DNA from 3 places in the Streptomyces sp. NPDC006235 genome. Region 3 is predicted to be linked to each of the others. Evidence: riboswitches for the same ligand, from Rfam matches in the RefSeq annotation. Region 3 holds a riboswitch; each other region holds the start of a gene.
What was found. Region 3 has a riboswitch for cobalamin ahead of ABZ192_RS19605 (energy-coupling factor ABC transporter permease). Riboswitches for the same ligand answer to the same signal wherever they lie in the genome.

Region 1 (3,265 bases), on a different contig from region 3:
GGCGAAGATGATGCCGCTGGAACTGACGGCGCTCAGCACGCCGTGGGCGCCGAACGGGGCGAAGCCGTGCTCGGTGAAGTTGCCCGGGTGGAAGTTGCCCGCCGCGATGATGAAGATGGCGGCCAGCGGCACGGCCACCTTCCACCAGGTGGCGGCGCTGTTGGTGTGCGCCAGGAGCCGCACACCGAGGAAGTTGATCACGACGAAGACCGCCATGAGGAGCACGGCGACGACGAACCCGCTGGTCGTCAGTGTGCCGTCCTTGGCGTGCTGGAAGCCCTGCGCCCAGTGCCAGTGCCCGGCATAACCGATCATGGCCTCGACCTCGATCGGTGCCACGGTCGCCGCCTGGAGCCAGGAGAACCAGCCGAAGGACATGCCGGCCAGTCCGCCGAACGCGTAGTGCGGATACCGCGCCGTGCCTCCCGCGACCGGGAACATGCCGCCGAGTTCCGCGTGCACCAGGGCCAGCAGCACGATCCCGACCGCGCCGATCAGCCACGACAGGATCGCCGCGGGGCCGGCCGCCACGACCGCCTTCTCGGCTCCGTACAGCCACCCGGAGCCGATGATGGAACCGACCGACGCCCACATGAGCCCGATCAGTCCGACGTCCCGGCGCAATCCGCCGGGCCCCCCTTTTACCCCCGCTGCTGCCTGGTCGACGCTCACCATGAATCAAGGGGCCTCTCGTAAAAGAACTCGGTGAGTTCTGCGAGCAAGAGGCCTCAGATTAGGAATCGGTCAACCGGCGGCAGAAGGCGCGTTGTGCAGCCTTGACCGGGCGCGGGCATTTCCTGGAAAGCGCTTCAGGAATTCTGTACGCGGTGATGAGGAAGTCGTGGGATCTCGATCGCCGGGCAGCGGTCCATCACCATCTCCAGGCCCGCGGCACGGGTCCGGTCGTAAGCCGCCTCGTCGATGACGCCGAGCTGGAACCACACGGCCCGCGCGCCCTTCGCGACCGCCTCGTCCGCCACCGCTCCGGCGAGATCGCTGTTCACGAACACGTCCACGACGTCCACGTCGAAGGGGATGTCCGCGAGACTGGCGTACCCCTGCTCGCCGTGCACCGTCTCCGCCTTCGGATGCACGGGCACGACGCGCTTGCCGTAACGCTGGAGCACCTCGGCCACGCCGTAGGCCGCGCGCCGCTGGTTCGACGACAGGCCCACCACGGCCCAGGTGTCGCCGAGCTCGGTGAGGATCCTGCGGACCGTTGCCTCGTCGCCGTACACCGGTGGCCTCCTGGAGAGTCGCGGAAGAACTGTTGTCCGCACAACGACGTACGGTGCGCGGTGATTCCCGCGCAGTCCCCGTGATAGCTTGCCGAGGCCAGTCGAACCCATGTAGGTGGGTCAGGGAATCCGGTGCGAATCCGGAACTGACGCGCAGCGGTGAGGGGGACGGGCGGGGCCTCGGCCACTGGACGTCGCGTGTGACGTCCGGGAAGGCGCTCCGCACCGGACGAACCCGAGTCCGAAGACCTGCTGGCGGCCCCCGCGGCCGTACGCGGCGGGGGAGCACCGTACGACCGGGCTCCGCGATCGAGCCCTCGACGACTGAGGACTGGTTTCCGTGCCCCTCGCCCCACCCGCCCGTGCCACCGTCCTGCTCGCGGCCGGCGCCCTGCTCCTGGCCGGCTGCGGCGACCCGCCGGCCACCACGACGAAAGCCGCCGTCACGCTCGACAACTGCGGCCACGAGGTGCGCGTCGAGGCCCCGCCGAAGCACGCCGTCTCCCTCAACCAGGGCACCACCGAGATCCTGCTCTCCCTCGGCCTCGCCGACCGTCTCGCGGGCACCGCCACCTGGACCGACCCCGTGATGAAGGGGCTGGCGAAGGCCAACGCGAAGGTGCCGCGCATCGCCGAGAACAACCCGTCCTTCGAACGGGTCCTGGACACCGGCCCCGACTTCGTCGCGGCGTCCTTCGTCTCCACCCTCGGCCGGGGCGGCGTCGCCACCCGCGAGCAGTTCGAGAAGCTCGGCGTCCCCACGTACGTCTCCCCGTCGGACTGCGCCGGCAAGGACAACTCCGGTGACGGGGACGGCGCGCGCGACAAGGCGCTGGGCATCGACACCATCTACGGCGAAGTGCGCGACCTGGCCACCGTGTTCGGGGTGCCGGAACGGGGCGACCAGCTCGTGGCCTCCCTCCAGCGGCGCATGGCGAAGGCCACGCGGGGCGTCCACGCCTCCGACGTCACCCTCCTGTACTGGTTCGCCAACTCCGAGTCGCCCTACATGGCGGGCTGTTGCGGAGCGCCCGGCATCATCACCCGGGCCCTCGGGGCGAAGAACGTCTTCGACGACACGCACGAGGAGTGGCCGCAGATCAACTGGGAGACGGTCGCCGAACGCGACCCCGACGTCCTCGTCATCGGCGACCTCACCCGCAAGTCGCAGACCGCCGAGTCGGCCGCGAAGAAGATCGCCTTCCTGGAGTCCAACCCGGTCACCAGAAACATGGACGCGGTCAGGCACAAGCGGTACGTGCTGCTCAGCGGTCAGGCCATGAACCCGACCATCCGCACGGTCGAGGGCGTGGAACAGGTCGCCGCCAAGCTGCGCGCGTTCGGGCTCGTGAAGTGACCGTCCGCGGGCTCGGGTTCGGCGCCGCTGGGGTCCTGCTGCTGGCCGTCTCCCTGGCCCTGGCGATCACCGTCGGCCCGGCCGACATACGGATCGCGGACGTCTGGTCCGCAGTGGCGGCCCATCTCGGACTCGGCAGCTCGGACCTGACGCCGATCCGCGACGGGATCGTCTGGCAGCTGCGGCTGCCGCGCACGCTGCTCGCGGCCGTGTGCGGGGCCGGACTGGCCGTCTGCGGGGCGGTGATGCAGTCGCTGCTGCGCAACCCGCTCGCCGACCCGTTCGTGCTCGGGGTGTCCTCCGGCGCCTCCACCGGCGCGGTCGTGGTCGTCGTCCTGGGCGTGGGCGGCGGCGCCGTCTCGGTGTCCGCGGGCGCGTTCCTCGGCGCCCTGGTGTCCTTCGCCCTGGTGCTGCTGCTCAGCCACACCCTCGGCGGCACCACCGACCGGGTCGTCCTCGCGGGCGTCGCCGCCATGCAGCTCTTCTCCGCGCTCACCTCCTTCGTCGTGATGACCGCCGCCGACGCCGAGACGACCCGGGGCGTGCTGTTCTGGCTCCTCGGCTCGCTCGGCGGCGCGGGCTGGACCGACGTGTGGCTGTGCCTGGCCGTCCTTGCCGTGGCGCTGGTGGTGTGCCTGTCGTATGCCCGTACCCTCGACGCCTTCGCCTT
Region 2 (3,265 bases), on a different contig from region 3:
TCTGGAACCTGCTGACCTGGCTGGTCGGCCTGCCGTCGAGTTCCTCGCACGCCCTGATGGGCGGGCTGATCGGCGCCACGATCGCCTCGGCGGGCGTCGGCGCGGTCCACGGCGACGTGCTGGTCACCAAGGTCCTGATCCCGGCGATCGCCGCCCCGCTGGTCGCGGGCATGGCGGCGATGCTCGCGACCCGGCTGACGTACTCCCTCGGCAAGAAGGCCGACGGCAAGGCCTCCGAGAAGGGCTACCGGGCCGGCCAGATCGCCTCCGCGGGTCTGGTCTCCCTGGCCCACGGCACCAACGACGCCCAGAAGACGATGGGTGTCATCACCCTCGCCCTGGTCGCCGGCGGCGCCGTCGCCCCCGACTCCGACCCGCCCATGTGGGTCATCCTCTCGGCGGGCATCGCCATCGCGCTCGGCACGTACCTGGGCGGCTGGCGCATCATCCGCACCATGGGCAAGGGCCTGACCGACCTCCAGCCGCAGCAGGGCTTCGCCGCCCAGACCAGCGCGGCCACGGTCATCCTGGCCTCCTCGCACATCGGCTTCTCCCTCTCCACCACCCACTCCGTCTCCGGCTCGGTGATGGGCGCGGGGCTCGGCCGCAAGGGCGGTGTCGTCCGCTGGTCGACGGCGACGCGGATGTTCGTCGCGTGGGGCCTGACGCTGCCGGCGGCGGCCCTGGTGGGCGCGCTCGCCGAGTACGTCACCGGCTTCGGCAGCTGGGGCACCGCGGTGGTGGCCGTCTTCCTCGTCGCCTCCAGCGCGGCGATCTGGAAGCTCTCGCGGCGTGAGGTCGTCGACCACACCAACGTCAACGACGCCGACGAGGCGGAGCCGGCCGGTGTGGTGACCACGGCGATGGCCGCGGTGACGCCGCCGCCGGCCGGCACGGCGACGGAGGACCCGGTGCCGTCGTTCCCGGCCCAGGCCGCCGCCGAGCGGACGCCCTCGACGACGACCACCGTCTGACCCCGCCGACCGGTAACAAGGAAGAGTCTCCGATATGAAGATCGACTGGGCGGCCCTCGGCTCCGTCTTCGGCGTCAGCCTCGTGGTCACCGTGGCCCTGGTGGGCCTGTTCACCCTCGGCATCACCGGCCTGTCCCGCCGCGAACGGGCGGTGGCCCAGGGCGGCTCCGCGGGCCTCGCGGTCACCGGCGCGTACGCGTGCTTCGCCGCGTGCGCGGCGGCTGTGGGATACGGGATCTATCTGATCGTGGCCTGACGGCCCGACCGCACGAGGTTCCCGCCGGGCGGGACAGGACTTCGGTCCTGTCCCGCCCGGTCGTCGTGTGCCAGGGGGTGGTGGTGTGGGCTTCTGCACACTCTCCCCTCGCAGGTCAACGGCAAGTTGACGGCTGAACCCGGCCGTGGTGGACTGCCGGGGCCATTAACGGCGGCAGGAGAGGAAGCCGGTGGAAGTCCGGCGCGGTCCCGCCACTGTCACCGGGGTAGCAATCCCCGGGAGCCAGGAACTCTCACCGCCGGTCTAGTCGAACCAGGGCGTGGACACCCTGAGTGAGGACATATCGCCATGCGCGGCTGCCGATCGAGGTTCAGTACCCCACCCCTGACCACTCCTGCGGCCGGCTGAGCCCATGGGTGCCGGTCGCGTCTTCGCGTACGGCGCCGCCGCCGGTCTGATCGGTGACCTGCTGCTCGGCGATCCCCGCCGGGGGCATCCGGTCGCCGTGTTCGGACGGGCCGCGGGCGCCGTGGAACGGGTGTTGTGGCGGGACCACCGGGGGTGGGGCGCCCTGCACACCGCGGTGTGCGCCGGAGGAGCCGTCGCGCTCGGGGGCGTCGCCGCGCGTGCCGTGCGGAACTCCGCCGTCGCCTCCGTCGCCCTGACCAGTGCCGCCACCTGGGCCGTGGTCGGGGGGACTTCACTCGCGCGGGAGGCACAGGCCATCGGGCGTGCCCTGGAGGCGGGGGACGTCGACGGCGCCCGGGCGCGGCTGCCGCATCTGTGCGGGCGGGATCCGCAGGCGCTCGACGCCGACGGGATCGCCCGGGCCGTGGTCGAGTCCGTCGCCGAGAACACCTCCGACGCGGTCGTGGGGGCGCTCGTGTGGGGGGCCGTCGGCGGTGTGCCGGGGCTCCTCGGGTTCCGGGCCGTCAACACCCTCGACGCCATGGTCGGGCACAAGTCGGCCCGGTACCGGCGCTATGGGTGGGCCTCCGCCCGGCTGGACGATCTCGCGGGCTGGCCGGGGGCCCGGCTGACCGCCGTGCTCGCGACCCTGGCAGGCGACGATCCACAGGGAGCCGTACAGGCCTGGCGGGCCGACGCCGCCAAGCATCCGAGCCCCAACGCCGGGCCCGTGGAGGCCTCGTTCGCGGGGGCGCTCGGGGTACGGCTGGGCGGGACCTTGTCGTACGGCGGGCGCGTCGAGCACCGGCCCGTGCTCAACACGGCCGGGCGCGCCGTCGCCACCCGGGACATCGAACGGGCCGTACGGCTGTCCAGGCGTGTCGGCTGGCTCGCGCTCGGCGTCTGTGTCGCCGCGCGCCGCATCGCGAAAGGGCGTACGTCATGACGGGCGGTGGGCTTCTGGTCGCCGGTACCACCTCCGACGCGGGCAAGAGCGTCGTGACCGCCGGGATCTGCCGATGGCTGGTGCGGCAGGGCGTCAAGGTCGCGCCCTTCAAAGCGCAGAACATGTCCCTCAACTCCTTCGTCACGAAGGAAGGCGCCGAGATCGGGCGGGCGCAGGCCATGCAGGCGCAGGCCTGCCGCGTCGAGCCGACCGCGCAGATGAACCCGGTGCTGCTCAAGCCCGGAGGCGAGAGCAGCAGCCAGGTCGTGCTGCTGGGCAAGCCGGTCGGGGAGCTCAGCGCACGCGGCTACCACGGCGGACGGCAGCAGAAGCTGCTCGGGACCGTGCTGGACTGCCTGGAGCAGTTGCGGGGCACGTATGACGCGGTGATCTGTGAGGGGGCGGGCAGTCCGGCCGAGATCAATCTGCGGCGGACCGACATCGTCAACATGGGGATCGCCCGGGGCGCCGGGCTCCCCGTGCTCGTCGTCGGCGACATCGACCGGGGCGGTGTGTTCGCCTCGTTCTTCGGGACGGTCGCGCTGCTGTCGCCCGAGGACCAGGAGTGCGTCGCCGGGTTCCTCGTCAACAAGTTCCGGGGGGACGTCTCCCTGCTGGAGCCGGGGCTCGACATGCTCCAGCGCCTCACCGGGCGGCGGACGTACGGCGTCCTGCCCTTCCGGCACGGGCTGGGGATCGACGAGGAGGACGGGCTGCGCG
Region 3 (3,265 bases):
AGGGCGACGAGGGCGGGCTCGCTCATGTCAGCGGCCTTTCCAGTACGAAGGTGAGGACGGCCAGCGCCGCGAGGAGCACGCAACTGGCCGTCGTGAAGCGGACGGAGACACGGGCCTCCGGCACCAGGACCCGCAGGGTGCCGTCGTAGCCGCGCCCGGCGAGACCGGCCTGGAGGCGGACCGCCCGGTCGAAGGCCCGGACGAACGCGGTGGCGCCGAGACCGCCCAGGGACCGCCAGGCCGCGGCCCGCGTGGTGTGCCCGAGCCGGGCGGCCTGCGCGTCACGGACCCGGCGCACGGAGTCCAGCAGCAGGAAGCTCATCCGGTACGTCACGAGCGCCACGTCGACGACCGGCGCGGGCACCCCGGCCCGGACCAGCCGCGGCAGCAGGTCGGACATGGGCGTGGTGAACGCGAACAGCAGCACCCCCAGGGACGCCGCCGAGGTGCGCAGCAGCAACTCCCCGGCCCGGACCGGCCCGTCACCGGCGAGGGAGACGAAACCGTTCGGCCCGCCGACCTGCACGAGGAGCGTCAGCGCGCCGGTCACGCAGAAGCCCAGCGGCACCCGGTAGGCCCGCCACAGCCGGATCCAGGGCACGCCCGCCGGACCCAGCAGCACCACCAGGGCGGTCAGCAGCACCAGAGCCGCGCCCGGCCAGGGCGGCAGCGAGATCGCCAGGAGGGTCAGCCCCAGCCCGAGCACGGCCTTGTCCACGGGATGGCGGCGGCGCCAGCGACTGCTGTGCGCCGCCGCGTCGATCGGCAGCACGCGGCTCAGGCCCCTTCGGCCGTGGACTCCTCGGCGGTACCGTCCGCCGGGTTCCCGGAGTCCCGCTCCCGCTCCAGCGCCCGCAGCTCACCCTGCCGTCTGCCCCGGCGCAGTCCGAAGTAGTAGGCGAGGAAACCGGAGCCGAGGGCCGCCTGGAGGGAGAACAGCGCCGACTCGATCTCACCGGACGGCGGTTCGTACAGGGGCGAGAACCAGGGCTCGTAGTCCGGCTCGATCTCGGTGATCGCCGTCTCCGCCTCGCCGTCGGCGCCCGTGAACGGCTCCTTCTTGTGGTCGCCGAGGCCGAGGGCGAGCGGCAGCACGGCGAGCGCGGCCACGGCGAGCAGCAGCAGGAGGTTGATCTTGGTGTTCTTGCTCATCGGGCCACCTCCTGGGTCTCGTTCCGGGACTGCTTGTCGGCGAGGAGCACACCCAGCCGGGTCAGTTCGCCCTTGCTGGACTGCACCAGCAGCCGCATCACGAGCACCGTCAGCAGTCCCTCGCTCACCGCGAGCGGGATCTGGGTGACGGCGAAGATGGAGCCGAACTTGCCGAGCGCGCCCAGGAACCCGCTGCCCGGGTCGGGGAACGCGAGCGCCAGCTGCACGCTGGTGACGCAGTAGGTGGACAGGTCGGCTACGAACGCGGCGCAGAACACGGCGACCATCAGCGGCACGTCGTAGCGCCGCAGTAGCCGGTACACCGCGTAGCCCGCCCAGGGGCCGGCGATCGCCATGGAGAAGACGTTGGCGCCGAGCGTGGTCAGACCGCCGTGCGCGAGCAGCAGCGCTTGGAAGAGCAGGGTGATGGTGCCCAGCACGGCCATGGCGGGCGGCCGGAACAGGATGGCCCCCAGGCCCGTGCCCGTGGGGTGGGAGCAACTGCCGGTGACGGACGGCAGTTTCAGCGCGGACAGGACGAACGTGAAGGCGCCGGAGGCGCCGAGGAGCAGAGTGCTCTCGGGGTGCTCGCGCACCTCACGGGTGAGCGACCGGACTCCGTGGAGGACGAACGGCGCGGACGCGACGCCCCAGGCGACGGCGTGCGCCGGAGGAAGGAAACCCTCGGCAATGTGCATGGCTCAGCAGACCCTCTCCAGCACCTCGTGGATGGTTGACGCGCCTTGGCCGGTCTCCTGGCTCACGGGTCCCACCGCCCGTACTCCGCCTTCCCGGGTTCGTGAGAACCCAGTGGCTGCCCGCGAGGGCTGGAGCCGGACTTCCCGATCACAGTGGCGAGGGCCGCACCGGCATCACACCGGATTTCCCGTTCACCAAGGCGTGGTGACAGTAATGCCGAGATAAGGGCCATGACAAGCCAGCCGAGGGGGCGCGCGAGGGGGCGCGTGAAGGGGCGACCGCTCGCACACCGGCGCGGGAGGGCTCAGTCGTCACCCTCGTCGCCCTCGTCCTCCCCGTCCTCCCCGGACCGCGGAGGCTGTTCCCGCCGGGACTTGTCCGCCTTCTCAGGCGGGCCGCTGCTCACTTCCGGAGTCGGGCTGGTGGGGCCGGGCGTCGGTTCGGCGAGGGTCGGGGTGCCGGGGGCCGTGGGGGAGGGGGTGACATCGGCCACTGTGCCGGCGGCCGGAGTCGTGGCGGCCGCCGGTGCGGAGGCCAGCGGGTCGGCGGAGTCGGCGGAGTCGCCGGGCGAGGGGGCGGCCGGGCTGCTCGCGGACGGGGACGCCTCGGGTTCCGTGCCCTCCGTCGCGGTGTCGTCGGGCGAGAACATCTGCATGCCGGCGAGCATCGCGGCGAGGAAGACGGCCGCCGCGGCCACCACCGCGGCCGTTCTCCGGTGGTTGCCGAGATTGTTGCGGGGCGCGGCGCGACGGGAACGCCCGCCCGGGGCGGTCCGGGACCCCGTGGGCAGCGCGTGCCCGGCCGGGGCGCCGGTGTCGGCCGCCGCGTACGGTCCCGGCCCGGACGACGGCCCCGCTGACGCCGCGTACGGCCCGCTCCCGGAGGCCGGCCCCGGGGATGCCGCGTACGGCCCGCTCCCGGAGGCCGGCCCCGGCGACACCGCCTCCGGCAGCGGCTCGGGCAGCCCCCGCCAGGCGCCCCCGGCGAACCACTCGGCGGCCTGCTGCGCCGTGGGCCGGTCCTCGGGCTGCTTGGCGAGCAGGGCGAGGAGGTAGCTCTCGAAGGCCGGCGGCAGACCGGCGACACCGAGTTCCCGGGGCGGTACGGGGGCGTTGTCGAGATGCTGGTGCAGCAGCGCGACGGCCGTGTCGGCCTGGAACGGCGGGCGGCCGCTGAGGAGCTGGTAGAGCACGCACCCCAGGGAGTACATGTCGGAGGCGGGACCCGCGGGCCGGCCCAGGGCCCGTTCGGGCGCGAGGTAGAGGCCGGTGCCGACGATCTGGCCGGTGGCGGTGAGCGCGGCGCCCGGGTCGTCGAGGAAACGCGCGATGCCGAAGTCGCCGATTTTCAGCGTGCCGCCCGCGTCCAGCAGGAGGTTGGCGGGTTTGACGTCCCGGTGCACGATGCCCTGCTG

Region 1: linked by a shared signal. The riboswitch ahead of ABZ192_RS08885 (ABC transporter substrate-binding protein) and the one ahead of ABZ192_RS19605 (energy-coupling factor ABC transporter permease) in region 3 are both predicted to bind cobalamin.
Region 2: linked by a shared signal. The riboswitch ahead of ABZ192_RS05775 (cobalamin biosynthesis protein) and the one ahead of ABZ192_RS19605 (energy-coupling factor ABC transporter permease) in region 3 are both predicted to bind cobalamin.

What each region holds. Positions count from the first base shown of each region.
Region 1 covers NZ_JBEXSR010000005.1:276,037-279,301, reverse strand. Annotated here, with positions in the region: gene ABZ192_RS08895 (APC family permease) at 1-675, opposite strand, end outside; gene ABZ192_RS08890 (CoA-binding protein) at 810-1,238, opposite strand; cobalamin riboswitch at 1,320-1,510, shown strand; gene ABZ192_RS08885 (ABC transporter substrate-binding protein) at 1,579-2,595, shown strand; gene ABZ192_RS08880 (iron chelate uptake ABC transporter family permease subunit) at 2,592-3,265, shown strand, end outside.
Region 2 covers NZ_JBEXSR010000003.1:368,160-371,424, reverse strand. Annotated here, with positions in the region: gene ABZ192_RS05785 (inorganic phosphate transporter) at 1-974, shown strand, start outside; gene ABZ192_RS05780 (hypothetical protein) at 1,009-1,230, shown strand; cobalamin riboswitch at 1,371-1,505, shown strand; gene ABZ192_RS05775 (cobalamin biosynthesis protein) at 1,604-2,545, shown strand; gene ABZ192_RS05770 (cobyric acid synthase) at 2,542-3,265, shown strand, end outside.
Region 3 covers NZ_JBEXSR010000015.1:81,859-85,123, forward strand. Annotated here, with positions in the region: gene ABZ192_RS19590 (ATP-binding cassette domain-containing protein) at 1-26, opposite strand, end outside; gene cbiQ (cobalt ECF transporter T component CbiQ) at 23-772, opposite strand; gene ABZ192_RS19600 (energy-coupling factor ABC transporter substrate-binding protein) at 778-1,152, opposite strand; gene ABZ192_RS19605 (energy-coupling factor ABC transporter permease) at 1,149-1,850, opposite strand; cobalamin riboswitch at 1,880-2,087, opposite strand; gene ABZ192_RS19610 (protein kinase) at 2,156-3,265, opposite strand, start outside.